2 regions of the Rossellomorea vietnamensis genome follow, and region 1 is predicted to be linked to the other one. Evidence: a T-box and tRNA genes for the amino acid it is inferred to sense, from the RefSeq annotation. Region 1 holds a T-box; the other holds one or more tRNA genes.
The links. The T-box of region 1 lies ahead of proS (proline--tRNA ligase). A T-box ahead of a tRNA ligase gene usually reads a tRNA of that ligase, here a tRNA-Pro.
Positions count from the first base shown of each region.

Region 2: it has a tRNA-Pro gene. The T-box ahead of proS (proline--tRNA ligase) is inferred to sense a tRNA for this amino acid. The anticodon was not compared.

Region 1 covers NZ_CP104558.1:2,221,188-2,236,980, reverse strand. The annotation lists gene N5C46_RS11625 (hypothetical protein) at 1-895, shown strand, start outside; T-box leader at 942-1,147, shown strand; gene proS (proline--tRNA ligase) at 1,266-2,696, shown strand; gene N5C46_RS11615 (hypothetical protein) at 2,804-2,977, shown strand; gene N5C46_RS11610 (GNAT family N-acetyltransferase) at 3,586-4,143, shown strand; gene N5C46_RS11605 (DUF3159 domain-containing protein) at 4,179-5,864, opposite strand; gene N5C46_RS11600 (LacI family DNA-binding transcriptional regulator) at 6,007-7,032, shown strand; gene N5C46_RS11595 (carbohydrate binding domain-containing protein) at 7,168-10,125, shown strand; gene N5C46_RS11590 (FMN-binding glutamate synthase family protein) at 10,297-11,877, opposite strand; gene N5C46_RS11585 (pyruvate oxidase) at 11,929-13,650, opposite strand; gene N5C46_RS11580 (endonuclease/exonuclease/phosphatase family protein) at 13,800-14,597, opposite strand; gene N5C46_RS11575 (PTS transporter subunit IIBC) at 14,601-15,793, opposite strand, start outside.
Region 2 covers NZ_CP104558.1:3,739,701-3,755,493, forward strand. The annotation lists rRNA gene N5C46_RS19080 (23S ribosomal RNA) at 1-1,168, shown strand, start outside; rRNA gene rrf (5S ribosomal RNA) at 1,337-1,453, shown strand; tRNA gene N5C46_RS19090 (tRNA-Val) at 1,464-1,539, shown strand; tRNA gene N5C46_RS19095 (tRNA-Thr) at 1,627-1,702, shown strand; tRNA gene N5C46_RS19100 (tRNA-Lys) at 1,721-1,796, shown strand; tRNA gene N5C46_RS19105 (tRNA-Leu) at 1,861-1,945, shown strand; tRNA gene N5C46_RS19110 (tRNA-Gly) at 1,954-2,028, shown strand; tRNA gene N5C46_RS19115 (tRNA-Leu) at 2,036-2,124, shown strand; tRNA gene N5C46_RS19120 (tRNA-Arg) at 2,190-2,266, shown strand; tRNA gene N5C46_RS19125 (tRNA-Pro) at 2,272-2,348, shown strand; tRNA gene N5C46_RS19130 (tRNA-Ala) at 2,356-2,431, shown strand; tRNA gene N5C46_RS19135 (tRNA-Met) at 2,501-2,577, shown strand; tRNA gene N5C46_RS19140 (tRNA-Ile) at 2,582-2,658, shown strand; tRNA gene N5C46_RS19145 (tRNA-Ser) at 2,676-2,768, shown strand; tRNA gene N5C46_RS19150 (tRNA-Met) at 2,792-2,865, shown strand; tRNA gene N5C46_RS19155 (tRNA-Asp) at 3,011-3,087, shown strand; tRNA gene N5C46_RS19160 (tRNA-Phe) at 3,255-3,330, shown strand; tRNA gene N5C46_RS19165 (tRNA-His) at 3,354-3,429, shown strand; tRNA gene N5C46_RS19170 (tRNA-Gly) at 3,439-3,512, shown strand; tRNA gene N5C46_RS19175 (tRNA-Ile) at 3,523-3,599, shown strand; tRNA gene N5C46_RS19180 (tRNA-Asn) at 3,609-3,683, shown strand; tRNA gene N5C46_RS19185 (tRNA-Ser) at 3,689-3,779, shown strand; tRNA gene N5C46_RS19190 (tRNA-Glu) at 3,784-3,855, shown strand; gene glgB (1,4-alpha-glucan branching enzyme) at 4,345-6,204, shown strand; gene N5C46_RS19200 (glucose-1-phosphate adenylyltransferase) at 6,220-7,377, shown strand; gene N5C46_RS19205 (GlgC family sugar phosphate nucleotidyltransferase) at 7,420-8,448, shown strand; gene glgA (glycogen synthase GlgA) at 8,445-9,890, shown strand; gene N5C46_RS19215 (glycogen/starch/alpha-glucan phosphorylase) at 9,880-12,285, shown strand; gene N5C46_RS19220 (TraR/DksA C4-type zinc finger protein) at 12,322-13,086, opposite strand; gene N5C46_RS19225 (1,4-dihydroxy-2-naphthoate polyprenyltransferase) at 13,202-14,125, opposite strand; gene N5C46_RS19230 (isochorismate synthase) at 14,431-15,793, shown strand, end outside.

The DNA.
Region 1 (15,793 bases):
GGAATTCTGCTGTCGGTTCGGAATCATGAGGACCGTCAACTATCTTGGGGAGTATGAGGAATTATTCGATCATTTCGAGTGGTGCAACGGTTTCTTTTTAGATAATGAAGAGAACTTGGAGGATTGGGTGGAAAGCTTCCTCTGGATCTATAAATGGATGGCGGAGCATTTGGTAAAGATGCCGGGCATTGAGATGGAGCTCCTGGATGCTTTTTTCAATGACTTCGAGGAAGCGTATGACCGCTACGGATACAGTCTGCGCCCTTATTATCAGCATCAGCATAAACGAGCTTTGAAGACTGGGGAAGCAGAGGACGCTCACGCCTATTATCATGAATGGCTCGCCGCAGAGCGGGATTCCCTGGCGGATTGTGAAGCGTGTGAATATCAGACACAGCTTGAGTATTTCTATTTTACCGGGGAAAAGGAGAAGGCGGCTCCCATCGAGAAGCTGTTATTATCCAAAGAAGTGTGCTGCGGGGAAATTCCGCATCTTACGTACAGTAAGCTCCTCCTTCCTTATTATGAGGACGGACGGGTGGAGCAAGCCGTACGTTACCAATCCGAGGGATACTTTTTCATTTACGATAAACCCCACTTTCTCATTGAGGCATCCGAGCATATCCGGTTTCTTGCTTTAACGGAACCTCTCAGGGGCATCAAGGTATTGGAGCGCCACATCGAGTATGCCGACAGCGGGAAAGACCCGTATGGGATGTTCTATTTTTATATGAGCGCAATCGTTCTCCACCGGAAGCTCCTGGAAGCGGGGCATCGCCCGGGATTTGCGGTGGATGTGATGAGTGAAGTGGCCGAGGAGATTGCGGGGGATTTTGATGCAAGGAATGGGAATGATTTCTTTGAGCGGGAGATGGAGAGATTCTATTCCCTCTAACAGATATTGACACTCCCATGGAATCTCTATATAATCATCTAAAATAACTGAAACATTGAAGAGGACCAGTAAAGGGATCTTGTCTTTTAAAGAGAGGGAGCGGTTTGGTGAAAAGCTCTCATGGATGAACCTTTGAACCTGCCTCCCAGTTCTGTATCGAATGAAGATATCAGCGGTCCGAAACCGTTATCATGGAATGAGTGTAAAGCTTTGCTTTGAATCAGGGTGGTACCGCCAGAAATGGTCCCTGATGAGAAGCAGGGCTTTTTTTGTTACCGTCGGGCGGTTCGTTTATATATGTGGGATTTCGCTGAAAAAATGAAAATTCCGCTGATAAAACCAATCCAACTAAAAAATGAGGTGCTCTCAAATGGCTAAAGAATTTGTAAAAGATGTAACGGGCATGGATGAAGACTTTGCCCAGTGGTACACCGATGTCGTGACGAAGGCGGAGCTGATCGACTACTCCAGCGTCCGGGGCTCGATGATCATCAGACCGTACGGATATGCAATCTGGGAAAACATCAAGGATGCCCTTGATGCGAAAATCAAGGAAACCGGGCATGAAAATGTGTATATGCCCCTTTTCATACCGGAAAGCCTGCTGCAAAAAGAGAAGGATCATATCGAAGGATTCGCTCCGGAAGTCGCATGGGTGACCCATGGCGGTGATGAGGAGTTAGCGGAACGGCTATGCGTGCGTCCGACGTCAGAAGTGTTATTCGGTGAGCATTACAAAAATATCATCCATTCCTACCGGGATCTGCCGAAGCTCTACAACCAGTGGGCGAATGTGGTCCGCTGGGAAAAGACGACCCGTCCGTTCCTCCGAACGCTTGAGTTCCTGTGGCAGGAAGGCCATACGTGCCACGAGACCGATCAGGATGCCCATGATGAAACGGTTAAGATGCTCGAAGTGTACGCAGAGCTTTGTGAAGAGATGCTGGCGATTCCTGTCATCAAAGGTCAAAAAACAGAGAAAGAGAAATTTGCCGGTGCGAAATATACGTACACGATCGAGAGTCTGATGCATGACGGGAAAGCGTTGCAATCAGGAACGTCTCACCATCTCGGGGATGGATTTGCAAAATCATTCGGCATCCAGTTCACGGACCGTGACGGCAAGCTTCAATATGTACAGCAAACATCATGGGGACTCACCACACGCATCATCGGGGCCATGATCATGGTACACGGGGACGACCGGGGACTTGTCGTGCCGCCACGGATTGCTCCGACCCAGCTGATGATTGTGCCGATTGCCCAGCATAAAGAAGGTGTCCTTGATTTTGCCTATAATCTGAAGACGCAGCTTGCGGGTGTCGCCCGCGTAGGGATTGACGCCAGTGACAAAAAGCCGGGCTGGAAGTTCAATGAATATGAAATGAAGGGGATCCCACTCCGCCTGGAAGTCGGTCCACGGGATATCGAGAACGGGCAGGTGATTCTGGCGAGACGTGATACCGGGGAGAAAATCACGGTGACGATGGAAGAGCTGGAAGGGAAAGTCGCCGCGCTTCTCGTAGACATCCAGAGCAATCTATTGGAAAAAGCGAGAGAACACCGCGAAGATAAAACGACGATCGCCAAAACGTTTGAAGAGTTCAAAACGACAGTGAATGAAAAAGGTGGGTTCATCAAAGCGATGTGGTGCGGAGATCGTGCCTGTGAAGATAAAATCAAGGAAGAAACAAGTGCCACATCACGATGCATGCCGTTTGAACAGGAGCAGGTGTCCGATACGTGCGTGTGCTGTGAAAAGGATGCCAAACAGTTGGTCTACTGGGCGAAGGCGTATTGAGTTCCACCTGACAGGGGACTTTCGCACCTTTCCGGACTTTTTCTGACTAAAGTCTTCTTTTTTCTATGTTTACTTAATAAATATAGGTAAAGGAGGCGTCGATTAATATGGATGTGGGACTCATCGTCATTTTTTTCATGGTATTCGTGGTAATCAGCCTATGGATCGTGCATTCCAAGCTCAACCGGATCACCGAGCATGTTCAGCAGCTTGATGAGGAGTATTTATCCGATGAGGAAATCGAGAAGGAATTAGAGGAAGAATGGAATAATGAGAAATAACGAAGAAGGCGTTTCTCCGTAGAGAGGCGCCTTCCGTTTTTATAAAAAGGCTCTTTTCGCATACTTTGTTGTTAAGGAAGCGAGTGGTGGTTGATTTCCGCTGCAGGTGCTCGCTTTCCGCGGGGCGTGAGTTGAGCCTCCTCGGGCTTTGCCCTGTGGGGTCTCAACTTTCCCGCTATTCCCGCCGGAGTCGAGCACCTTCCGCTCCAATCAACTTTACGGGGATAAAGGACTAATCTACTAGCATACACGTCGAAAAAACACCTTTTCACAGTGTGGAGTGACCAATTGTAGCTGATAGTAAGATGCAAATTCATTCATTATTCTCTACTCAGCTCTGTCACGGTATCTCTTCAAGATGGTGATGGGAACGGCGTAGACTCCTGCGGAAAAACGGGCGTGCCGAGACCCCGGAAGCGAAAGCTGAGGAGGCTTGGCCGTTCGTCCGCCGGAAAGCGAAGCCGTTCCCATCACCATCTATCGCACTCACACATAGACAGAGCCTTGGAGTTCCTATGTAAGAAAACAACAATTCTGAGAAAAGAACTACCAATCTACTTAGGTGGTTGGTACTATTAACGTAATACATATAAAGGAGGGCGCAGAGGATGAAGCATAAGGACTTAACGATCGAAACAGCACGGTTGGTGATCAGGCCCTTCGTGAATCAGGATTATGAAAACTGGTTGAGGGAACATCTGAACAGGCTCCCGTCACAGCATAAATATGATGTCGGCTATCAGGATATGAGCGAGTGCACGGAGTTCTGGTTCAGGGAGATGCTTGAAAAGCATGACGAAATGATCGAGGGGGATCAGGTGTATATCCTCGGGATCTTCCTGAAAGAAAATGGCGCCAACATCGGGACGATCGATTTCTCGACGCTGATGCGGTACAACTTTAACTGGGGAAGGGCGGGCTATACGGTGCATAATCGTTACTGGAACCGTGGTTACGGGAAGGAAGCGATGAAGGCAGCCCTTCAGCTCGCATTTGTGAAATTGAATTTTCACCGCATCGAAGCTCATATCAATCTGGATAATACGCCTTCCATCCGTCTTGCGGAAGCCGTGGGCATGGAGTATGAGTGCACACGAAAAGGGTTCATTTATGAGTTTGGGGAGTGGACGGATAATCTGGTGTATTATGTGAATGCGGGAGAATAGAAAAAGGCCGGAATCAGCTGATTCCGGCCTTTCGTTTATGGTTGTAATCCTTCGATCGTCATCTCTTTTACAGGGAGGAAGGCTTCTCCTGTATCCATATACGTGACGTTGACCTTATCATTTTCCTTCAAGTAGATGGCAAGTAAGCTGTTTTCGGAAGAAACGATATAATTTTTTCCGTTATCCAAGAGGAAGGAAACGACGGTGTAGTCCCCGGATTTTTCTTTGTAGACCCGGACGACCGTACCATTTGCTTGCTTCTCCTCGGCTTTCGAGCTGCCGTCGACGCTTCCGCCGCCGCGTTGCAGGGCGGTTTTATAAGCTTTCAATGCCTGATTTGGAGTGTTCGCATAAGCTGAGATTTCAGGGTTGGCGGCTGATACGATGAAGTAGTTCTGTAAGAAACCATTCGCATCAAGGACCGGAGTCAGCCAGCTTGCTTCACCGTAGAAGTTATAGAGCACAGGCATTTCGCCGTCCCATTTCTTCTCGATGAATTTCTTCTGGATGATCTGCAGGGCACCTTGTGAATCCATGTACGATTCTTCAAGATTTCCTGTGTAGAATGTCGCTTCACCCGTTCTTGAATTGGTCAGGGAGTACCCCAGCATGGAATCGACGCCTTCTTTTGGCGATGTGAAATCGGTGAAGTAGTACATGTCACCATTTTCGTCAAAAATAGGGCTCACGTTCGCTTCCGTTCCTTCATCAGATGGCAGTTTCACATCCGATTTACCGAAGCGGCTGTTCCAGAAACCTTTCACATAGTTACCGAAATAGCTGTTCTGAAGGCTGACCGTTTCAGGAGAAACCGCGCCGTCGATGAACGCCGGTACATCTTTGATTGCATAGGACTTCGTTTTACCGTTCTCGGGGTCGACCATGACGATTCCTTTTACATCGAAACCGTTACGGGCAGAGATGAAGTTTCCGTACGTCTGGATATAGAACGGTTTACCATCATCATCGATTTCAAGCTGGACGTCCCCGTTGAAGATTTCCTTCGGATAGTTCAAGCGGATATGACGCTCCACTTTTTTATTGAAGTACGAAGAAGGTGTGTACACCATTTCTTCTTTGATGAATTTAGGGTTGGCGTTTGAATCCGTGGCACTCAGCTTGAAGTAACCGGGTGTCGAATCCCCTTTGAACCATTTAAAGAAGCCGGAGAATTCGACAGGTGCGATGTAGACATACTCACCGTCCACCTTCTGGATCTGCAGGTTGCCGAGCTCATAATAGCTTGTATTCGGAACCTGGCCGAACGCTTTCTTCATTTTGTTACGGGCGAATTGTGGAGGGACGCTTGCAGGCGTTTCCTTTTCGTCAAAAGCCTCGATCTCTGTTTTGACATCCATTTTCGCCGATTCGAATTTTTCATCGGCATTGAAGACGAACGCTGTCAGGAAGTAGGCACCGACGAAGATGCTCGCCAGGAACAGAATTCCTTTTATCATCCGTTCTTTCCCTGTGGCAAATGCTGCCCCGAAACCGGAGGCGATGATCAGGAGGATCCATATGCTCGTGAAATTCTGATCGAGATTCGATAGATAATAGAATAGGAATACCACAACGGTCGTGATGAGTAATGTGGCTCCAAATAGTGCAGGGAAGGATGGATATCCCTCTTTTTTATGTTGTTTTTTCATGACGGCCATCGGTACGAGCAATAAGGCCATGACCAAACCGACAATCAATGAAAATAGTAAGATGTTTCCCATAGTGTTCCCCTTTCAAGGTTGTGATTCTGTTTATAGTGTATATACGGATGAGGGGGCGGGGAGGTTTCATTTGTTTTTGCCGCATACCCAACCCACTCATCATCCGTTATAATAGGAAGAAGTAACCACTCAGGAGGAAAGTATGGATATATTTGATATAGCGAAGCTAGCCGGGGTGTCGAGGAAAACGGTGCAGCGGGTGTTGAATGATTCGCCCCAGGTACGGACCGAAACCCGGGAGCGGATCTTGAAGATCATGGAGGAGCATCAGTATCAACCGAATGTGTCAGCGCGGAGACTGGTGAAGAAGAAGACCCATACGATCGGGCTGTTCATCATTCAGGACCCTGGTAAGGATCGGATCTATTCCGACGATCTTTTTTACAGCGTGGTGATCGGGGCGGTGATCAATGCCTGTTCTCTTCGGGGGTATAAGGTGCTCGTGACGATGGCGGAGGTGGATAATCCGTCTCCCGTGTTGAAGCTTTACCGGGAAAAAAGCATCGATGCAGGAATCATCATCAGCTGGAGCAGCGTCCAGTCGATCGTCGATGAAATCCTTTCCGCCAACTTTTTGGTCGGGGTTTTCGATCAGAACAACTTGACCCATCGTACTTCTTCCATCCCCATGCCTGTATTGGAAAATGAAGCGAGTGCCATGGAGGCGACCCGTCACCTGCTTCAGCTTGGGCATGAAGAAATCGGCATCATTACGGGGGACCAAGATAATCCTGCAGCGGTGGAGCGACTAAATGGCTACCAAAAGGCATTGAAAGAAGCAGGGATCAGAGTGAAGCCGGAGTACATCTATACGGGCAGGTTTGTGGAAGAGTCGGGAAGGGACGCCGTCCATCATTGGATCCGGCAGGGGGATCTTCCTTCCGCTATTTTCTGCTCCAATGATCATATCGCTTTCGGGGCCCTCAAGGCATTGAAGGAAGCGGGCCGGGATGTACCAAGGGACGTTTCACTCATCGGTTTTGATAATATTTTGCTGACAGAATACACATCGCCTGCCCTTTCGACCATGAACGTTCCGAGAGTGGAGATGGCGGTAGCGTTAGTGGAGGAGCTGATACAAAGGGTTGAAGGGGAGCCATATGAAACGATGAGTCCTTTTCAAGCTACTTTGGTGATCAGGAATTCTTGCTTAGAGAAAAAAGCCTGATTCCCTTAGGGGCGGGCTTTTTCTATTGAAAGGGAAATCATTATGGTAGAAAAATGTTGTCAAACGATCGTGGTGGTTTTATAGTTATATACAAATGTCCCACGTGAGACATAAATGAAAACAGGAGGAGTTCACATGTTAAAAAAAGCAGTCACTTCGTTTACCGCTGCATGTCTCATCATGACTCTGCCACCCGCGAACATAGGTAGTGCCGCCCCACAAAAAGACAAACCTTTTCACCTCAAAGATTCAACCTTAAAAGATAGAACGATAGAAGGCGACCTCGTGATCACACCGGCTGCCGGAAAGGATATCACCCTTGAAAACGTGACGGTAGAAGGGAAGACGCTGATCAAGGGAGATGCACCCGATACACTTCAATTGACAGATTCCGAGTTGAAGAGCCTTTCAGTTAAAGGACCTGGTCATTTGTCGACGATCACGGTTTCCGGGGATTCGGTCGTTGAACAAACCTTCCTCGAAGGAAATGTGTTATTGGAAGAAAACGAGATTACGTCCGAAGGATTTCAAGACGTTACGGTCTCGGCATCAAATGTGAAAACGAAAAACGCCGATTTGAAAGGTGAATTCGATACAGTTTCCACGACAGGGAAAAAAGGAGAAGCAGAACTGGAGCTTGACGGCATTGCCGATCGGTTAGAATTGAACACGCTTTCAAATGTCTCCCTTACGCCTGATGGGATGGTGAAGGAGCTCCTCGTTTCGAAAGCAGGGAAAGGGTCGGCCATCGATGGAGAAGGTTCCATCGAAAAAGCCACGCTGGAAGGCGCCATCGTTTGGAATGGAAAAGAAACAAGTGAAGCCTCTTCTATTGTCACGCCATGGACCCTTGTGTGGAATGATGAATTCAATGAGGATGAGATCGATCGCGACAAGTGGACGTTCGATATCGGCAACGGATATACCGATGCGAACGGTACCTTCATTTCAGGATGGGGAAATAATGAAAAGCAATACTACACGGACCGTCCTGAAAATGCGAGGACTGAAGACGGGAAGCTTCTGATTACGGCTAAAAAAGAAAACTATCAAGGATACGGCTATACGTCCTCCCGTTTAAAGACGAAGGGCCTGTTTTCCAAGACGTATGGAAAATTTGAGATGAAGGCCTCCCTTCCGGTTGGAAAGGGATATTGGCCGGCTTTCTGGATGCTTCCGGAAGATGACCGGTATGGCGGATGGGCTGCTTCCGGTGAGATTGATATTTTAGAAGCACAGGGCAGCAATCCGGGTGAAGCAATCGGGACGCTTCATTACGGGGAATCGTGGCCGAATAATAAATACACCGGTGATCACTATAGCTTTGAAGATGGATCGACGATTGCCGACGAGCATGTGTACTCCGTTGAATGGGAGCCGGGGGAAATCCGCTGGTATGTGGATGGGAAACTCCGCCAGACCCAGAACAATTGGTACAGCAAAGGGACCGGCAACGCTGCCAACTTCACGTACCCTGCGCCGTTTGATCAATCTTTCCATATGCTGTTGAATCTTGCGATAGGCGGAAACTTCGACGGTGAACCGACGGAAGAGACGATGTTCCCTCAATCCATGGATGTGGATTATGTACGTGTGTATGACTTGACGGGAAGACCGTATCAAACGCCGGAACTGCCGGAATTTGAACAAGCTCCATTGCCTGACGATGCGAAGCAGCCACTCGAAGACGGAAATCTCATGTACAATACCGGATTTGATGGGGAATGGGAAGACGTTGACGGGATTCCGGGAGTGGAAAATACGGATTACTGGTACTTCTTGACCGTCCCTGACTTCGGCGGGAAAGCCAATGTCTCCCTTGATCAGATCGAGGGAAGGAATTTTGCCAAAGTGGATGTGGAAGAACCGGGAAGCCAGCCTTATTCCGTTCAGCTCATCCAGGACGTATCACTCGGGAAGGGCCGTTACTACCGGGTATCCTTCGATGCAAAATCGACGGGATCACGGAAGGTCAATGTAAAAGTCGGCGGGGGTGAAGCCAGGGGATACAGTGCCTATTCAAACAGTGAATCTTTTTCACTGAAAGATGGGGTGGAATCCTATGAAATGGTCTTCCAGATGACCGAAGAAAATGATTTGGCAGCCCGTGTGGAATTTAATCTCGGATTGTCCAAGCTCCCTGTTTGGCTCGGAAATATCCGGGTGGAGGAGATCCCGCCTGTCGAAGTGGATCCGGATGCTACCAAACCTGAACTGCCGACGGGGAACCTTATATACAATGGGACGTTCGACCAGGGATTCCCTGACCGCCTTCTTTATTGGCATCTGCTAGGTTCCGGGAATGCGTTGGGAGTGGACCCTGACGAGCGGTTATTCTCAGCCAAGCCTTCCAGCGAAACGGAAGAAGCCGGGCTGGTGCAAAAAGGCATCCAGCTTAAGGGGTTGAATGAATATGAATTGACGTTCGACGGAGTGGCAGAAAGTCGTCGTGATATACAGATCGAGATGAGAAGCAAGGATGGGGAAGAGGTGTACGCAACGGAAACGATCCCTCTCACCGCTGATTGGGAGAAGCATGACATGACGTTCACGATGCCGGATGTGACGGATTTGGAGTCACATCTGGTGATTGATCTGGGTGGCAGTACCCATGAAGTGAAGATCGATAACCTTTCGTTAAAGAAGAAAACGGGACCTCCGGGTGCAAATGTCATCCAGAACGGATCGTTTGATTCTGATTTAGAATACTGGGCGAATTACATCCATTTCGATGCTTCTGCCGGTATCTCTTCTGAAGACGGACAGGCAAAGATCTCGATCGGAAGCGAAGGGAACGAAACATGGAGTGTACAGCTTTTCCAAGAAGGACTGAAGCTTAAGCCGGGAGTGGAATACACCCTTTCCTTCGATGCGAGTTCGACGGTCGACCGGACGATGGAAGTGACGATTGAAAATGCTGCGTATACACGCTATTTATCAGAAGTCGCTCAGTTGGGTGGAGAGATGACGCATTATGAGTATACGTTTACGCCACCTGTGGGCGAGGACACGAGCCTTAAGTTCCTGATTGGAAAGAGCGGTTCGTCGATTGGTGCTCATGATGTAGTGATTGATAATGTGGAATTGAAGTAGGAGTGTGGGGCACGGCGTCTTGTTTTGCGGCGCTGTGTTTTTTTTGTGGATGAAGTTGACTGAGCGCTCGGTCTGGGAGGGGGCGGGTTTTGTCGGCAATGAAGAACGGTCAATATCCAATCCCTTCACCTCCAAAAAAAAGAAGCAGCCGACATCAGCTGCTTCTTTCCATTATGACAATGCCTTTTCCGGTTTGATTGGATGCAATCGTCCGTCTTCATCCCGGAATACGATGTGCTCACGCCCGAATTTTGTCGGTGTATCGATCCCTGCGGCAGCGGCCAGGTTGTACAGGCCTTCGCGGAGGGAGATGATGTAGTTGCAGACGCGAAATGACTTTTCTTCGACGATCAATGCCCGCTGCAGCTTCTTGTCGGTGGTGGCAACGCCGACGGGACAGTTGTTCGTGTGGCATACTTGAGCCTGGATGCAGCCTACGGAGAACATCAGTCCACGGGCGATGTTGACAAAGTCTGCACCTAGGGCGAGTGCAAAGGCAATCTTGTCGGGTGTTAACAATTTTCCGGAAGCGAAGATTTTCACTTTGTCCCGGACGCCGTGTTTCACCAGGGTGTCGTGAAGGAAGGGAAGGGCGGATTTGATCGGGACTCCGGCAGAAGCCGCCAGTTCCTGATACGATGCACCTGTTCCTCCTTCTCCCCCGTCCACGGTGATGAAGTCGGGATGTTTTCCTGACGTGGCCATATAGGAAGCGAGGCTTTCGATATCATCCGTGTTCCCGACGACCAGTTTGATTCCGACGGGTTTGCCGCCGACTTCCCTGAGCTGTTCGATGAAATCCAGCATCTGTTCATTGTTGCTGAATTCCTTGAACCGGTTCGGACTGTCGATGGATTTCCATGGTTCCACGTTTCGGATGTTGGCGATCTCTTGTGTCACTTTTTTCCCGTCAACATGTCCGCCGCGGGTCTTGGCGCCTTGGGCGAGTTTCAATTCGAATGCCTTCACTTCCTTGAGGTCACTCTTTTTCTTGAATTCTTCCCATGAAAATTTGCCGTCCTTCGTTCTGACGCCGAATAAGCCAGGGCCGATCTGGCAGATGATGTCGACTCCGCCTTTCAGATGATGCTTGGATAATCCGCCTTCCCCGGTGTTCATCCATGAACCGGACGCAAGGTTTAACCCGGTCGATAGAGCCGTGATGGCCTGCTCTCCGAGGGAGCCGTAGCTCATGGCGGATTGACCGATGAGTCCTTTCACTGTAAAGGGATATCGGCAGGTGTGTTGCCCGATGACCTGGGCATCTTCGTCTTTCAGGAGAAAGGGATCGGCTTCAGTTTCTTCACGGTGTTCCCTTCGGCTGAGAAGATTGTCTTTATCAAGTTTGTAGACTTTGGTTTTGACTTTTTGTGAGTTGTCGATGCGGAGTTCGTCCCGTTGGACAGGGAAAAGGGTGTTTCGTATGTAATAGCCTTCCTTTTCGAAGTCCCGCTCGGATCCAAAGCCGAGCATCCGGGATTTGTATTTACCCGCCATGACGGTATTCGTGTATTCAAGTCTCGAGAAGGGTTTTCCTTCGTTGTCATTATGAAAGAGGTATTGTCTCAGTTCAGGCCCGATTTTCTCGAGGATGTACCTCATTTTTCCGAGAACCGGAAAGTTCCTCAATACCGCATGCTCCTTTTGTTTTTCATCGGTCATCCATAAATAAAGAATAAGGGCAGCAGGGATAAGCAGTGCGAGTACGATGATGATAAGGAGAATCCACTGAATGATGGATATGCTGTTCATATTCATTCCTCCATTAGGGAAAAGGAGCCCTTTTACAGGCCCACTTCTTTGTTAAAATAGTCGTTTCATGGCCTTGCGTAACGGTGGCATCTCGGCTTCATGCTTCTTGAAGAATTTCTTCATGACATGCTTTGAATAACCGGCTGCCTGTTCGAAGTTGATCTTACCGGGTAGGGGTGGCTGATCTTCGATGACACAATCGATGATGACCGGCTTATTGGATTTCGCTGCCATTTCAAAGGCAGGCTGAAGATCCTCATGTTTGATGACACGATAGCCTTCCCCTCCGCATGCTTTGGCGAACTGGGCGAAATCGATGTCCTGAAGATCCGTTTCATATTCCAGGTGGCCGATGGATTCCTGTTCATACTTGATCATGCCGATTTTACTGTTGTTCATGACGACGACGATGATCGGCAGCTTGTATTTGACGGCCGTGACGAAATCATGCATCACCATGGTGAACCCGCCGTCTCCGCATACGGCGATCGACTGGCGCTCAGGCTCTGCCAGGCCGCTTGCGATCGCCCCGGGAAGACCGCATCCCATGGTCGCCATCCAGCTGGAAATAATCATTTTCTGGTTGGTCATCTTGAAGTGTCTGGCGGTCCAGACGGTCACATTGCCGACATCGACGGACAGGATCGCATCGTCGTCTGCAATCTTCTGCAGGGCCGCAATGACTTGAGGAGCCTTCATGGGCATCGTCGCTTCAACTTCGTCTTTTTCAACATGCTTCCACCAGTTATTCATATTGTTCTGGCATTCTTCCAAAAAGGATCGGTCCTCTTTGACGGGAAGCTGTTGATTCCATCGTTTCAACACAAGGTTCGAATCTCCGACGATCCCGACGCTAACGGGGTATCTCTTACCGATTTGTGCCGGATCCGCATCGATCTGAACGGCGGGAGTATCATCGGGAAGGAAATCACGATAAGGGAACGACGTACCGATCATGATGAGAAGATCTGCTTCCTCCATGGCTTCATATGCAGGTTTCGTCCCGATTTGACCGAGCTGACCGAGATTATGGGGATGCTTGTCAGGAAATATTCCTTTAGCCGGAAGGGTAAAGATGACCGGAGCCGCGATTTTATCGGCGAAAGCCTCAAGTTCACGGGCGGCATGCCTGGATCCCGTTCCTGCAAGGATGACCGGACGCTGTGCCCTATGTACATATTCCATTCCGGTTTTCACATCTTGTTCAAGGGGAGCGGCGATGGTCGCAGCCGGGATACTGGATGTATCTTTTATGGAGTCCTTGATTTTTTGCCCGGGGATGTCGTCGGGGATGATCAGAACGGATACCCCTTTTTTTGCATAAGCGGTCCTGATGGCCTGATTCATGAGATCGGGAAGTGATTCAGGTGATGAGACCCGTTCACAGTAAACGGAAACATCAGCAAACACCCGGTCCAGATGAACTTCCTGAAAGGAATCCATGCCAAGCTCCGCAGTCGCGACCTGTCCGGCCAAAACCAATACGGGTGCTCCGTCGGCTTTAGCGTCATACAAACCATTTAACAGGTGGATGGCACCGGGTCCGCCAATGGATAAACATACCCCGATGTTCCCCGTGAGTTTGGCATACGACGAGGCGGCGAGTGCCCCGACTTCCTCATGTCTGACCTGGATGAACTCAATTTCCTCTTTTTCACTTCGCAGTACGTCGACAAAGTGATTGATGGAATCACCGGGAAGACCGAATACATGCTTGATCTTCCATTGTTCCATGATGTCGGCAGCTGCCTGCCCTGCGAGTTTATGTCCCATAGTTGTACCTCCTTTTAGTGGATAGTGATTTTTTACCACTGATGGGGATTTATTAAACGTGGGGGAAGAGGGTGGTTGCGGAATTTGTCGAGAGATGTAGAAAGGTCGATGTTTTTCCACGAACGCAAAAAAAAGCAACCGATCCACGATCAGTTGCTTTCTCCTAACACCACTTCGACTCCGAAATGGTCCGATACGACAGGTTTATTACCATCGTTAAAGATGACCCGGGATGAAGCTACATCTATTTTTTCACTGGAGAGGATAAGGTCGAGCCGCAAATCGACTGTATTCTCATCCCAACCGGCAATGTTTCCCCGGACGGTGATGCCGCTGTCCCGTTCAACGGCTACCCCGAATGTATCCAGTAGTCCTTTGGAAAGGAGATAATCGTATCCTTCATCACGAACCAGGGCATTGTTATTGAAATCGCCCATCAGGAAGAAGGGTGATTCCGGGGTGACCTGTTCCATTAAGGAGTCTACCTGGTACTTGAATGGTTCTTCTTCGTCCGTCCACCAGCCGAGGTGGCAGGAGTAGAAGGTAAGGGGCTTTCCATGATAAGAAATGGTGGCCCCTACGATCTTACGGGTTTTCCAATAGGATTGATCATGGCTTTTCGAGATGAAGAAGCGATGTTCCTCCACGATGGGGTGCTTCGTTAAAATGGCGACGCCTTCTTCGTAGACATCGTAGCCGATATGAGCGAAGTCCCAGACGAGTGTGTAATCTGTCACGCCTCTCTTCTCCAGTTCCCCAAGGAGGACAAGGGCGAAATTGTCTTTTTTGACCAGGCCATGGACGATTTCGCTTTCGATCAGCTGACTGACTTCCTGAAGGGCGATGACATCGTAGGATTTCTCCTCGATGTCATCGGCTAGAATCGAGATTTTCCCCAGCTGGTTGTCTTCCTGCCAGGAGTGACAATTCAGCGTCAGTAATTTCATGACTTACGCTCCCAGCAGGTCTTGAATGTCTGACTTGATGACGTCTGCTTTCGGACCGTAAATGGCCTGGACGCCTTTATCTTTCAGGATGAGGCCGAGTGCCCCGTTTTTCTTCCATTCCTGTTCCGTGCCGACAAGGCTTGTGTCTTTTACCGTTACACGAAGACGGGTCATGCAGGCATCGACGTCCACGATGTTTTCTTTACCGCCAAGCATGGCAACGACTTTCGGAGCGATGGAATCGGCACTGACCGTACCTCCGCCTGTTGAAGCTTCATCTTCAATATAGTTACCATTACGACCCGGTGTCGGGAAGTTGAACTTTTTGATCAGGAAGTTGGCAACGGCAAAGTTCAAACCAAAGAATACCAGGCAGGCAATGACAAAGTTTACAAGATCTACCCACAGACCAGCTTTGATGATCATCGGTACACGGGTGAGAAGCTCGATGGACCCGAATGAGTGAACGCGGATGTGAACGATATCCACAATCGCGAATGCAAGTCCCGTCATGATCGCGTAAACCACATAGAGAAGCGGGGCAGCGAACATGAACATGAATTCGATCGGCTCGGTTACACCTGTCAGGAATACAGCTAAACCAGCTGAGAAGAACATGGATTTGTATTTCTTCTTCTTATCTTTATCCACATTGCGGTACATGGCGTACGCAATCCCGATCAGGGCAGCTGTGGATAAAATCATTTGACCGACTTTGAAACGTGCCGGTGTCACATCGTTTAACAATTGTTTGTAGCTTGCCGTGTCTCCTGCTGCCAGGAAGTTGTTCAAGTCAGCGATCCAGGCAAGCCATAATGGATCTTGACCGGCAACCGTGGATCCTGCACTTGAACCCGTAAGGATTGTGTAAGTCCCGCCAAGTTCCGTGTAGTTGATCGGAACCGTCAGCATATGATGCAGACCGAATGGCAATAACAGACGCTCCAATGCACCGAATACGAAAGGTGCAATGATCGGCGCAGTGTTACGTGATGTGGCGATCCACTGACCGAAGTCATTCAGTAAACCTTGAATGAACGGCCATACAACCGACATGATGACGGCGATGATGACCGATCCGACGATGACGACAAATGGTACGAAACGTTTGCCATTAAAGAAGGAAAGGGCATCAGGCAATTTGCTGTAGTTGTAATACTTGTTGAAAAGATTCGCTCCAAGGAAACCGGAAATGA
Region 2 (15,793 bases), 1.5 Mb from region 1:
GGGTGCAAGCCCGAGAGAGCCGCAGTGAATAGGCCCAGGCGACTGTTTAGCAAAAACACAGGTCTCTGCGAAGCCGTAAGGCGAAGTATAGGGGCTGACGCCTGCCCGGTGCTGGAAGGTTAAGAGGAGTGCTTAGCGCAAGCGAAGGTGCGAATCGAAGCCCCAGTAAACGGCGGCCGTAACTATAACGGTCCTAAGGTAGCGAAATTCCTTGTCGGGTAAGTTCCGACCCGCACGAAAGGCGTAACGATCTGGGCACTGTCTCAACGAGAGACTCGGTGAAATTATAGTACCTGTGAAGATGCAGGTTACCCGCGACAGGACGGAAAGACCCCGTGGAGCTTTACTGTAGCCTGATATTGAATTTTGGTACAGCTTGTACAGGATAGGTAGGAGCCTTGGAAACCGGAGCGCCAGCTTCGGTGGAGGCATCGGTGGGATACTACCCTGGCTGTATTGAAATTCTAACCCGCGCCCCTTATCGGGGTGGGAGACAGTGTCAGGTGGGCAGTTTGACTGGGGCGGTCGCCTCCTAAAGAGTAACGGAGGCGCCCAAAGGTTCCCTCAGAATGGTTGGAAATCATTCGCAGAGTGTAAAGGCACAAGGGAGCTTGACTGCGAGACCTACAAGTCGAGCAGGGACGAAAGTCGGGCTTAGTGATCCGGTGGTTCCGCATGGAAGGGCCATCGCTCAACGGATAAAAGCTACCCCGGGGATAACAGGCTTATCTCCCCCAAGAGTCCACATCGACGGGGAGGTTTGGCACCTCGATGTCGGCTCATCGCATCCTGGGGCTGTAGTCGGTCCCAAGGGTTGGGCTGTTCGCCCATTAAAGCGGTACGCGAGCTGGGTTCAGAACGTCGTGAGACAGTTCGGTCCCTATCCGTCGTGGGCGCAGGAAATTTGAGAGGAGCTGTCCTTAGTACGAGAGGACCGGGATGGACGCACCGCTGGTGTACCAGTTGTCTTGCCAAAGGCATCGCTGGGTAGCTATGTGCGGAAGGGATAAGTGCTGAAAGCATCTAAGCATGAAGCCCCCCTCGAGATGAGATTTCCCATCACGTAAGTGAGTAAGATCCCTAGAAGATGACTAGGTAGATAGGTCAGAGATGGAAGCATGGCGACATGTGGAGTTGACTGATACTAATCGATCGAGGACTTAACCACAAAGAGTCATATTTATATGAACAACAATTGGTCGATATTCGGCTTTCTTGACATCAATTCTTTATCTAGTTTTCAGGGAATAATTTTATGCGAAAATATAAAAAAGCCTTGAAAAATTATATCTACACGATATAATAATACTTGTCCTTAAAAAGAGACAAGACATAGTCTGGTGACAATGGCGAAGAGGTCACACCCGTTCCCATGCCGAACACGGAAGTTAAGCTCTTCAGCGCCGATGGTAGTTGGGGGATCTCCCCCTGTGAGAGTAGGACGTCGCCAGGCTGTATACAATGGAGGATTAGCTCAGCTGGGAGAGCATCTGCCTTACAAGCAGAGGGTCGGCGGTTCGATCCCGTCATCCTCCACCAAAGATTTTTGCGCCAGCAAAATATATTTCCATGCATTTCTTCGGTGAATTGCTTTATTTAAGCAGTATTCACCACCACAACATACACGCCGGTGTAGCTCAACTGGTAGAGCAACTGACTTGTAATCAGTAGGTTGGGGGTTCAAGTCCTCTTGCCGGCACCATTTGGTTTTATATGAGATGAGCCATTAGCTCAGTTGGTAGAGCATCTGACTTTTAATCAGAGGGTCGAAGGTTCGAATCCTTCATGGCTCACCAAAGATTTTTGCGTCAGCAAAATATCTTACCTTCATTTTCTCTAATGTGAAAATGAATAGAATATGCGGGTGTGGCGGAATTGGCAGACGCACCAGACTTAGGATCTGGCGCCGCAAGGCGTGGGGGTTCAAGTCCCTTCACCCGCACCATTTCTTTTGCGGAAGTAGTTCAGTGGTAGAACACCACCTTGCCAAGGTGGGGGTCGCGGGTTCGAATCCCGTCTTCCGCTCCAGAGACTTGCCGGGGTGGCGGAACTGGCAGACGCACAGGACTTAAAATCCTGCGGTAGGTGACTACCGTACCGGTTCGATTCCGGTCCTCGGCACCAAAGATTTTTGCGCCAGCAAAATATCTTTCCTTACGTTACTTAGTGAAAAAACTAGAATTCATTTAGCGCCCGTAGCTCAATTGGATAGAGCGTTTGACTACGGATCAAAAGGTTAGGGGTTCGACTCCTCTCGGGCGCGCCATATATCGGGAAGTAGCTCAGCTTGGTAGAGCACTTGGTTTGGGACCAAGGGGTCGCAGGTTCGAATCCTGTCTTCCCGACCACTTCTTTGGGGCCTTAGCTCAGCTGGGAGAGCGCCTGCTTTGCACGCAGGAGGTCAGCGGTTCGATCCCGCTAGGCTCCACCAAGTTTTTTTTACGACAGTAAAATAAACTTCATTGGTTTTATTCATAAGCCTAATAGCTAGTAGTTTCTTGGCGGTGTAGCTCAGCTGGCTAGAGCGTACGGTTCATACCCGTGAGGTCGGGGGTTCGATCCCCTCCGCCGCTACCAATAGGGACCTTTAGCTCAGTTGGTTAGAGCAGACGGCTCATAACCGTCCGGTCGTAGGTTCGAGTCCTACAAGGTCCACCAAGTACCATTTTTATTACGGAGGAATACCCAAGTCCGGCTGAAGGGATCGGTCTTGAAAACCGACAGGGGTGTAACAGCCCGCGGGGGTTCGAATCCCCCTTCCTCCTCCATATTATCTTTTATATTTTATCGTCGCGGGGTGGAGCAGTTCGGTAGCTCGTCGGGCTCATAACCCGAAGGTCGCAGGTTCAAATCCTGTCCCCGCAATACCATTTTGATTTGTTTATGAATTAGGAACTTTATAATTCACGATGAGTCACGTATGGATAGTTATTTTTGCTAGCGCAGAATATGGAAACCTATTTTGCTGGTGCAAGGTAAGGGTAGTTATTTTGCTTGCGCAAAAAACTCTGGTCCGGTAGTTCAGTTGGTTAGAATGCCTGCCTGTCACGCAGGAGGTCGCGGGTTCGAGTCCCGTCCGGACCGCCATTTATTTTTTAATATAGTTCTGTTTATTGAAAAGGAAAAGGGTTTCGATAAGCGAGAAGGTCGAGGAAGCGATCGAAGGAACACCGGAGCGTATTTAACATACGTGAGGATGTGACTGAGTGAGCTGACGAAGAGATTCGAAGCTTAGCGGAAGCCGAAAACTATTTGGCTCAGTAGCTCAGTTGGTAGAGCAATGGACTGAAAATCCATGTGTCGGCGGTTCGATTCCGTCCTGAGCCACCATTTTTATATTTAGACACATTATGGCGATTGTGGCGAAGTGGTTAACGCACCTGATTGTGGTTCAGGCATTCGTGGGTTCGATTCCCATCAGTCGCCCCATGTTTTAGTGCGGGTGTAGTTTAGTGGTAAAACCTCAGCCTTCCAAGCTGATGATGAGGGTTCGATTCCCTTCACCCGCTCCAATTCATTTTTGGGCCTATAGCTCAGCTGGTTAGAGCGCACGCCTGATAAGCGTGAGGTCGGTGGTTCGAGTCCACTTAGGCCCACCATTTCATTATTCCGCAGTAGCTCAGTGGTAGAGCTATCGGCTGTTAACCGATCGGTCGCAAGTTCGAATCTTGCCTGCGGAGCCATATTTGGAGAAGTACTCAAGTGGCTGAAGAGGCGCCCCTGCTAAGGGTGTAGGTCGGGCAACTGGCGCGAGGGTTCAAATCCCTCCTTCTCCGCCATTAAGGCCCATTGGTCAAGCGGTTAAGACACCGCCCTTTCACGGCGGTAACACGGGTTCGAATCCCGTATGGGTCATTATGAAAAGACTATCATTTTTGATAGTCTTTTTTTATTGTACATAGAAGTACTTTGCTTGAAATGAAGTTGATATGAGCATGTTTAATATTAAGAAAAATTTGTTCCTGGTTTTTTCATCAATGGATATATTATTCATTTTCCCCTTTTACTATCAACTTCTAACCTCTTTTTCCTCCCTTCATTCGACACCGCTGCTCCATCTTCCAACCAATCAAAATCCTATACAAAATAACGGAATCCCTCTATATTTCCTACAAATATTAACCTTTTTCATAAAAAAACTTTCGACAAATTCCGCTAAGAATTCAACGTAATTCCCCTATGTTTTTACAATGTAAACCTTACCATTTAGTATAACTTTCCAAATTGGCCGCTTTTACATATATGCATGTAGTAAATTGTCGTAATTGAACGACGATTATAAAGAGGATTTTGGTGATGTTGTTAGAAAGTAGTTATGTAGATTGAAAAAATGTAGGTGAGATGATGAACGCAATGACCATAACAGATTACGATGTGTTTTTGTTTCATGAGGGAAATTTGCAGCAGGCCTATCAGTTTATGGGTGCACATGTGAGAAGGGATTCCACTGGGACCTATACAGAATTTTGCGTTTGGGCACCGAAAGCAAGGCATGTTTCATTGGTGGGTTCCTTTAATCAATGGAATGGGAATGGATATGATTTAAAAAAGCGGAACAGTGAAGGTCTGTGGACGATTCGAGTCGATCAAGATCTGACAGGAGAAACGTATAAGTATGAGATTACGACTCCCCTTGGGGCAAAGAAGCTAAAGGCGGATCCGTACGGGTTTGCCTCTGAAAAGCGTCCTCATACGGCAAGTGTCGTGTATGAGCTGGAGGGCTTTCGATGGGAAGATGAGAAGTGGCTTGAGGACCGTTCATCCACTACGATCTATGACAAGCCAATGGCGATTTATGAAGTCCATTTAGGTACGTGGAAGAAGGAAGCGGGAACGTTTCTATCTTATAGGGAATTAGCGCAGCAATTGATTCCCCATGTGAAAGAGCAGGGGTTCACCCATATCGAGCTGCTGCCTGTCACGGAGCATCCATTTGACCGGTCCTGGGGTTATCAGGGTACGGGATATTATTCCCCTACCAGTCGCTACGGCTCACCACATGATTTGATGGCATTTGTGAATGAATGTCATTTACATAATATTGGCGTGATCCTGGATTGGGTCCCAGGTCATTTTTGTAAGGATGCGCATGGGTTATACGAGTTTGATGGGTCGTTTGCCTACGAGTACAGTGAGGAAAGGGACCGGGAGAATTATACGTGGGGTACGGCGAACTTTGACTTAGGCAAAGGAGAAGTGAGGAGTTTCCTGATTTCAAACGCCCGCTTCTGGATGGATCAGTATCATATCGATGGCTTCAGGATCGATGCGGTGGCGAACATCATCTATTGGGCGAATCAGGGTGAGCTTAACCCGAATGAAGGTGCCATACAGTTTTTGAAAAACTTGAACAAGGCCGTTTTTGAGTTTGATTCTTCGATCCTGATGATTGCAGAGGATTCTACGGACTGGCCCCAGGTGACGTCTCCCGTTCATTATGGAGGACTTGGATTTAATTATAAGTGGAATATGGGATGGATGAATGACGTCCTTAAATATATGGAAACCGATCCCTCTGAACGAAGGCATGTACATTCTCTCATCACGTTTTCACTGTTATATGCCTTTTCAGAGAATTATGTTCTTCCCTTCTCCCATGATGAGGTGGTGCATGGGAAGAAGTCGTTATTAAATAAAATGCCCGGGGATTACTGGCAGAAATTCGCTCAATACCGGCTGCTCCTCGGCTTCATGATGGCTCATCCAGGAAAAAAGCTTCTGTTCATGGGAAGTGAACTGGCCCCGTTTTCAGAATGGAAGGATCTTGAGGAGTTGGATTGGCATTTACTGGATTACGAATTTCATCACAAATTCAATTCATATTTTAAAGAGCTAATGCATTTATATAAAGGTGCTGAGCCATTATTTCAGATGGATCATCGTTCAGACGGATTCCAGTGGGTTGATGTAAATAATGCAGAGCAGCAGATTTTCTCTTTCATCCGTTACGGGATAGAGAAGGGAGATCATCTTGTGGTGATCTGCAATTTCAGTCCTCATGTGTATCACCAGTATAAGGTGGGGGTAGATAAGGTTTCTGCGTATGAAGAGATCTGGAATAGTGATGATGGAAGGTTTGGAGGTTCCCATCAGGTGAACCCCACCCCACTTACCGTGCACAATCAACCGTATCATGGAAGGGATGGGTATGTGGAAATGACGATACCACCATACGCAGCCGTTTATTTAAGACCAAACGAGTGAAAGGGGAGAAGAGGAATGGCAAAAGGAAGATGTGTGGCCATGTTGTTAGCAGGTGGAAAAGGGAGCAGGTTAAGTTCATTGACGAAAAGTCTTGCGAAACCCGCCGTACCATTTGGAGGAAAGTACCGTATCATTGATTTCACCCTGAGCAATTGCACGAACTCAGGCATCGACACGGTCGGAGTTCTTACCCAGTACCAGCCCCTCGTATTGAATTCTTATATCGGGATCGGGAGTGCGTGGGATCTTGACCGCAAGAACGGTGGTGTGACCGTCCTGCCCCCATATGCAGAATCATCCGAAATGCGCTGGTATACAGGGACTGCCAGTGCCATCTATCAAAATATGAATTACCTTGAGCAATACGATCCCGAGTACGTATTGATTCTGTCAGGTGATCACATTTACAAAATGGATTATAGTAAAATGCTTGATTATCATATCGAGAAAAAAGCAGATGTCTCGATTTCAGTCATTGAAGTGGGATGGGATGAAGCGAGCCGTTTTGGACTGATGAACACGAATGAGGATATGCGTGTCACGGAGTTTGAAGAAAAACCACCTTTCCCGAAAAGCAATCTTGCTTCGATGGGCATTTACATCTTCAATTATTCCGTGCTGAAGGATTATTTGGAGATGGATGAACGGAATCCAGATTCGAGCCATGATTTTGGGAAGGATGTCATCCCTCTCCTCCTGGATGAGAAGAAGAAATTGATGGCCTATCCATTTGAAGGCTATTGGAAGGATGTCGGTACGGTCAAGAGCCTTTGGGAAGCAAATATGGACCTGATCGATGAAGAGAATGAGCTGAACCTGTTCGATCATGATTGGAGAGTGTATTCGGTTAATCCGAATGAGCCGCCTCAATATATTTCAGAAGATGCCCTTGTGGAGGGATCTCTGGTAAATGAAGGGTGTACGATTGAAGGAACGATTCAAAAGTCCGTACTCTTCCAGGGAACGACGGTGAAAAAGGGAGCGCATGTCAGTCGTTCAGTCATTATGCCGGACGCTGTCGTTGAGGAAAACGCCTATATCGAGCAGGCGATTGTGCCTTCAAATGTAAGGGTTCCAAAGGGCTTATGCATCATGCCGGAAGAAGGATCAGATGAAGTGATTCTCGTGACGGAATCTTTCATTGAAACGCTTCTGGAACAGGAAAGAGTGTAAGGTTCAAGACCATCTTAACAACATTAGAGGAGGAGAAGTGTTTTGAAAAATACAATGCTTGGTGTTATTGATGCTACGAGTTACTACGATTCCCTGGAGGATTTATTGCTGCATCGCTCATTAGCGGCCCTTCCCATAGCCGGCAGATACCGGTTGATTGACTTTGTCCTTTCCAATATGGTGAATTCTGATATCGGCAGCGTTGCGATTTTTCCAAAGTTTCAATACAGATCATTGATGGATCACCTCGGGTCAGGAAAGAACTGGGACCTGAACCGGAAGCGGGATGGCTTGTTTTTCTTTCCTGCTCCTGGATTGGAAGCGAATGAAGAGGGTGTCGGGTCCTTTAATCACTTTGCCCATCATATGGACTACTTCAGACGCAGTACCCAGGAGTACGCCCTGATCAGCAATTGCTTCACGTTATGCAACATCGATTATCAACCCGTACTGGAACGTCATATCCGTATCGGTTGTGATATAACCGAAATGCGTCACAACGGCAGCTCCTTAGATATGTACCTAGTCAAAACGTCTACATTGATTGATTTGGTCGAGAACAGACGTGAATCGGGCTATACATGTATGCAGGATGTAGTGGACGACATGGATAGCGGATTCAAGGTGTGCGGATATGAGCATGCAGGATTTGTTCAGACGATAGATTCCATTGAAGAATACTATGATGCGAGCATGAAGCTTATGAACCTCTCCTATTGGAAAGAGCTGTTCAAGAAAGATATGCCCATTTATACGAAAGTGAAGGATGAGCCGCCGACACGCTATACATCCGCTGCAAGCGTGAAAAACAGCATCATCGCCAATGGATGTTTCATTGAAGGCAGTGTGAAGAATTCTACCATGTTCAGAGCGGTGAAGGTCGGCAAGGATACCACAATTTCTAACAGCATCATTATGCAGAAGAGCCAAATTGGAGATAACTGTGTACTGGAGAATGTAATTCTGGATAAAGATGTAAGGATAGAAGATGGTGTCAAGCTTATCGGGGAAGCAAACAATCCAATCGTCATTCGCAAAGGGATGATTCAAGGAGCGCTGATGAATTCGTGAAAGTGTTATTTGTAGTATCTGAGTGTGTCCCATTTATTAAATCCGGGGGCTTGGCCGACGTTGCAGGCGCTTTGCCCAAGGAGTTAAGAAGTTTAGGCACGGATGTCAGGGTGATTCTGCCTAAATACGGCGGGATCCCTCAAGAATTCCGTTCAAGAATGAAGCGGAAGAAAGAGTTTTTCGTGTCAGTAGGCTGGAGAAATCAGTATTGTGGAATTGAAGAGTATAGTGAAAATGGCGTGACCTATTATTTTGTGGATAATGAATATTATTTTAACCGGGAGCGGTTATACGGATACTTTGACGATGGGGAAAGATTCTCCTATTTTACAAGGGCTGTGTTGGAAAGCATCGCTGTCCTTGATTTCTATCCTGATGTGATTCATTGTCACGATTGGCACACGGGGATGGTGCCGTTCCTACTCCGAAGCGAGTATCAGGAGAGACCGGGCTACTCATTCATCCGCAGTGTATTCACGATTCATAACCTGCAATTTCAAGGAATCTACCCTAAACAGGTGATGACGGAGTTACTCGCTATCCCGGAGAAGTATTTTCATCATGAGTACCTCGAATTTTATGGGAATATCAATTTCATGAAAGGCGCGCTCATTTCTTCGGATTTCGTCACAACGGTGAGTCCTACATATAAAGAAGAAATCCTCACGCCTTACTACGGGGAAAAGCTTCATAATATACTTGGCCAGCGGTATAACCAATTACTGGGGATCCTCAATGGAATTGATGATGAGGTGTATAATCCTGATGACGGGGAGTTTCCTTTCTTCAGCGGAAATCTTCAAGGAAAGAAGCAGGCGAAGCAACATCTGCAAAAAAGTCTGGGCCTCGAGGAAAATGAAGGAATTCCACTTGTGTCCATCATTTCGAGACTGACGAACCAAAAGGGTCTCGAACTCATCAGGGGCGTCTTTCATGAGATGATCCAGGAAAATGTCCAGTTTGTCCTGTTGGGGACAGGAGATTGGGAGTTTGAACAGTTTTTCAGGGAAATGGAGTGGACGTATCCAGAGAAGGTCAGAGTACAGATCGGCTTCAACGAAGAATTGGCGAAACAAATCTATTCTGCCAGCGATTTGTTCCTGATGCCTTCCAAGTTCGAACCATGCGGCCTGGGACAGTTGATCGCCATGAGATACGGAGCCCTGCCACTTGTAAGGGAGACAGGCGGACTGAACGATACCGTTGAATCCTACAATGAGGAGACGAAGAGCGGAAACGGCTTCTCATTCAAAAACTTTAATGCTCACGATATGCTTTACACCTATCGAAGAGCCCTATCGTATTTCCACGAAGATCCGGAAACATGGAATCATATTGTACGTAACGCAATGAATAAAGATTATAGTTGGGCCCAATCGGCCTTTAAGTATAATCAACTATACGCTGACCTGGTATCAAGGAGTGAAAGCCATGTTTTCTGATCCGATTGAATTCAAAGAATTGTTTCTGAAGAAGCTTGAAATGATGTATGGAAAGACGTTTCCTGAGTCCACCAGTCAGGATCAGTTTTTCACATTGGGTCATTTGATACGGGAATATATTTCGATGAACTGGATCCATACGAATGAGCAGTACCGGTTCAATAAACAAAAGCAGGTGTATTATTTATCCATCGAATTCCTGCTGGGGCGTCTGCTCAGGCAAAATCTGACGAATCTGGGGATTTACGAAATTGTGGATAAAGGTCTTCTGGATCTTGGAATCGACCTTGCGGAAATGGAAGAGGTTGAGCACGATGCTGGCCTTGGAAATGGCGGTCTTGGCCGTTTAGCCGCCTGCTTTCTGGATTCCCTGGCTTCCCTTAATTTACCCGGCCATGGATATGGGATCCGTTATAAGCATGGATTGTTTGAACAAAAGATCGTGAACGGATTTCAGATGGAGCTTCCGGAACAGTGGCTTCGTCATGGACATGTGTGGGAGGTCCGCAAATCCGACCTGACAGTCGAAGTGCCTTTCTGGGGGAAGGTGGAATCCTATACGGAAAAGGATGTCTTAAGGTTTCGACATGTAGATGCAGAAATCGTCGCAGCGGTTCCTTATGATATGCCTGTCGTGGGGTTCGAAACGTCGACGGTCAATACGCTCCGATTATGGAGTGCCGAACCTGCCGCCTATAAAGCGGGAAAAGATATGATGAAATACAAGCGTGATACAGAAGCCATCACGGAATTCCTATATCCTGACGATACCCATGAGGAAGGGAAAATCCTGCGTCTGAAGCAGCAATACTTCCTGGTGTCAGCAAGTATCCGCTCGATTCTGGATTCGTACCTTTACCGAAATGGGGATCTGAAGGAACTGCATGAGAATATTTCAATCCATATCAATGATACCCATCCGGTTCTTGCCATCCCGGAATTGATGAGGGTCCTTCTGGATGAATACTCCTTTGAATGGGAAGAGGCATGGGAGATCACGACGAATACATTCGCTTATACAAACCATACGACGCTGTCAGAAGCACTGGAGAGATGGCCGATCCGTATATTCCAGCCCCTTCTGCCCCGCATCCACATGATTGTGAATGAAATCAATGAACGGTTCTGCAGGGAACTATGGAAAGAGTATCCCGGTGAGTGGAAGAGGATAGAGGACATGGCGATCATCTCTCATGATGAAGTCAAAATGGCCCATCTTGCGATTGTAGGAAGCTTCAGTGTAAACGGTGTGGCAAAGATCCACACGGAAATCCTGAAGCAGCGGGAAATGAACTTATTCTATCAATATTATCCAGGGAAATTTAATAGTAAGACCAATGGGATCACCCATAGAAGGTGGCTCCTTAACAGCAATCCATCCCTTTCGAACCTGATTAGCTCCTCGATCGGGGATGAGTGGATCAAAGACCCTTCCAAACTGGTGAAGCTGAAGGAGTATCATCATGATACGGCATTTCTGAAAGACCTGTATGATGTGAAGCAGGGAAATAAACAAAAGCTTGCCGGGCTGATATATGAAAGCAATGGTATCATTGTCGATCCGTCTTCGATATTCGATATCCAGGTGAAGCGGCTTCATGCGTACAAACGTCAGTTAATGAATGTGCTGCATATCCTTCACCTGTACAATCGCTGTGTGGAAGATCCGGGATTTGATTTTCATCCACGGACATTCATTTTCGGGGCAAAGGCGTCCCCGGGTTACTATTATGCCAAAAAAATCATTAAACTGATCCACTCTGTAGCCGATCTCGTAAATGATCACCCGCTTGTGAAGGGGCGCATTAAAGTCGTGTTCCTTGAAAATTACCGGGTGTCCCTTGCAGAAGAGATCATCCCGGCAGCTGACTTGTCCGAGCAGATCTCAACGGCGAGTAAGGAAGCGTCCGGTACGGGGAATATGAAGTTCATGATGAACGGTGCTTTGACCCTTGGGACACTTGACGGTGCCAATATTGAGATCCTCGAACAGGTCGGGAGGGACAATATCTTTATTTTCGGTTTAACAGCTGAGGAAGTGATGAAATATCAGCACCATGGAGGCTATTACGCCATGGAGTACTTCCACTATGATACACGGATCAAAAAGGTGCTGAACCAATTGATCGATGATACCCTGCCGGATGCAGGTGATCATTTCGAAACCATTTATGACTCGTTACTCACTGAGAATGATCAATTCTTTGTTTTGAGGGATTTTGATTCCTACGTAAGGGTTCATGAACAGGCCGGAAAGGCGTATGAAAACAAAGAGCACTGGTCAAGGATGTGCCTGCAGAACATTGCCAATTCGGGCTATTTCTCCAGTGACCGGACAATCGAGCAATATGCGAAGGATATATGGGGCATTGCACAGGGAAGCTTGATGAAATAGAAAAAACGCTTGGGAATCGGATCCCAAGCGTTTTTTCTATTTTTTCTTCTTGTCTGAAACGTAGCTGTCTCCATCTTTATAGGGGATGTCACCCAGAGGGGACTCCATATCATTTTCATCGAGCATATCCTCATACTCTTCATGTGTCTTCGACGGATATGCTTTACGGTTCGAACCTTCCATGTCGGTCCCGACGAATGATTCAAAATCCTCGGTGAACCCTTCCGATGTGTCCTCATCCTGATACAGGTCTGAGTAATCCTCGTGATCCCCTTCAAAGTCGGATGGGGTTTCCGATGTCCCGAAACGGCCGACTTCCTGGAAGCTGTCTTGATCGTCGCGCACATTCCCATCGGTTTCATGTCTGAATTCATTATCGACTGGCGGCTGCAGCACGTCTTCTTCCACCGGCCTATCCTGCGGTGTCGACTTCTCCGGGGTATGGTCCTTACAATAAAGGGTGGTCGGAATGACTTCGAGACGCTCGTAAGGGATATCCTGTCCACATTCTTTACATTCTCCGTACGAACCGTCTTCAATCGCGTGCAGGGCCTGTTGGATTTTATCCAGTTCAAGCTTCGCATGGTCGTCGATGGCGAAATCCTTCTCCCGTTCATATAACTCTGTACCCATATCGGCAGGATGGTTATCATAAAGGGAAAGTTCTCCTGAGTTATCGCGTTCGTTTGTATGGTGAAGATTATCTAAATCCTGATGTAAATGTTCCTTTAACTGCTTTTCCTGTTGAACCAATTCTTCTTTTAATGACTGCATTTGGCTGTCTGTTAGCAATTTCTTCACATCCTTCATTATGTTCGCTTAAAACTTGTCCTAACCATACTTTATCCGAAAGTGGGAAGGTTAAAACATTAAAAAAAAGTCGACCCGGATTTGTCGGGTCGACTTTTTGTGTTCTTTACAGCATATATGCAAGTAATAATCCAATGGATAATAGGAATCCAAATATGGTATTGGTCTGGGCCGTGGCTTTCATGGCGGGCATCATTTCGATGGGTTGTGATTTCCCGATGAATCCGGTGGTAGCCTTGACCGCTTTAGGGATGCTCAAGAAGGCTACGAACAGCCATGGGGATGAGATCCCCGTTACGACCAATCCGATGATCCAGGCGTAGGAAACGACAAACATACTGCCTAAGAGAATGATCGCCCCTTTTTTTCCTAACAGGATCGCGATGGTTTTGCGGCCGTTTTCTTTGTCTCCATCGAGGTCACGGATATTGTTGGCCAATAATATGGAACCTACCAATATGGAAACCGGAATCGAGATGAGGACACTGTCCCCATTGATGTAGCCGGTCTGGATGTAAAATGAGATGAGGATGATCACAAATCCCATGAAAAATCCGGCTACGATTTCGCCGAATGGTGTGTAAGCAATTGGCATTGGTCCGCCAGTATAAAAGTACCCCGCTGCCATGCACACTATTCCTATGAGGGCCAGCCACCATGTACTGTTAAGACAGATATAAATCCCTAACAGAAGGGCTATACCGTATAGTGAGAAGGCAAGGTTGATGACCGTTGATGGTTTGACCCCATTACGGACGATCGCTCCGCCGATCCCGACCGAGTGCTCTGTATCCAGGCCCCGTTTATAATCATAATATTCGTTGAACATATTCGTAGCCGCCTGGATCAACAGGCAGGCAACCAGCATGGCTGCAAACAGCAAAATGTCCACTTTCGTAAATTGCAGCGCGAGTACCGTCCCTAATAATACAGGTACGAATGCCGCTGTCAGAGTGTGTGGCCGGGTCAATTGCCACCAGATTTTCCACCCTTTATCTGATTCCAACACGTTGGATGCTTGTTGTTCCATCATACTCTCTCCCTTACGCAATAAGGAATTTTCAGAAAACATTACAATTCCTTTACAGATTAAAGTGTAGGTAAAGGGAAGGGGACTGTCAATCATTTTCTACAAATTCGTGAAGGTTCTATTTTCCAGTAATTGAGGACTTTTACAAAGCTTTTGGTTTCTCAAAAGAAGAAAAAGGGTTTATTATATATATAATAAGGATAAATATTGTAAACATGTCTTGAACTCCGTTGACACACTATAAGGACAGGTGTATCTTATAGTAAGTTTGACTATTGTACGTGATTTTGTTTGGGGGAATTCAATTGGTTACCATCCATAAGACCAATATTGAAAAAGCATATGATACAGCCAGAACGAAGGCTAAACAAATACATCGCCCCGTCCTTCTCAGTATAGTGGAGGAAGTGGATGCCGTGGATCCTCTTTCTTTTTATTATGGAGGAAACTCTTTTCATGGAGAACGTTTTCTATGGAAGGACCGCGATCATACCATCACGCTGGTAGGGCTCGGAGCGGCTCATATTCTGTCTACAGATGAAAAAGAAGGGCGCTTTTTTACCGTTGAGAACGAGTGGAAGCGCTTTACTCAGGAATCTGTGATCGTGACAGGAGATAAATGGGCAGGAACAGGCCCACTATTATACGGTGGGTTCCGTTTTGACCCGTTGAATGATAATAGTGAAGAATGGAATCAATTCTCTACAGGGACATTCCAACTCCCGATGTTCATGTTAACAAAGCCTGAAAAAACGAACTATTTGACGATGAATGTCATCTGTCATCCGGATGAAGATGAACGCTCATTCCATGAACGGATCAGATTAAAGGAAGAACTTCTTGCAAACGCCCGAAAGGCCATCATTCCCGAACGCCCTGAATGGATCGGGAACCGTGATGTAAAACCTGAAGAATGGAAGGAATCCGTGCAGAGTGTAGTGAATCGCCTTCAGAAGGGTGAGATGGATAAAGTCGTCCTTGCGAGAAAATGTGAAGTGTCATTCAACCAACAGGTGACATCTGATTTTGTATTGGATAACCTGTGGAAGCAGCAGCCAGACAGCTTCGTATTCAGCTTTGAATGGGAAGGAAGCTGCTTTATCGGTGCAACTCCTGAGCGACTCGTAAAGAAAACAGGGGAAGAAATCCTCTCCACCTGCCTTGCGGGTTCGATCGCGAGGGGAAATACCTTGGAAAGTGATGAGAAACTTGGGGAAGAGCTACTCGAGGATGAAAAGAACCGATACGAACATCATCTTGTTGTGGATAGCATCCGACAGGCCCTCGACCCATTTTGTGACACACTTTTGATTCCTTCTACGCCACAGCTTATGAAGCTCAAGGATATCCAGCATCTTTATACACCGGTCATCGGACAGGCATCCGAGAATACATCCCTTTTGAGCCTTGTTGAAAAATTGCATCCCACTCCCGCACTGGGTGGCGTCCCGAGGGACAAGGCGATGCATGTGATCAGGCAGGAGGAAGATATGGACCGTGGTCTATATGCCGCTCCCATCGGCTGGATCGATGCCTATGGAAATGGTGAATATGCCGTGGCCCTTCGCTCAGGCCTCCTTCAGGGAGACAAGGCCTACTTGTATGCAGGGTGCGGGATCGTAGCCGACTCTGAACCTGAAAGTGAGTTTAAGGAAACACAGATGAAAT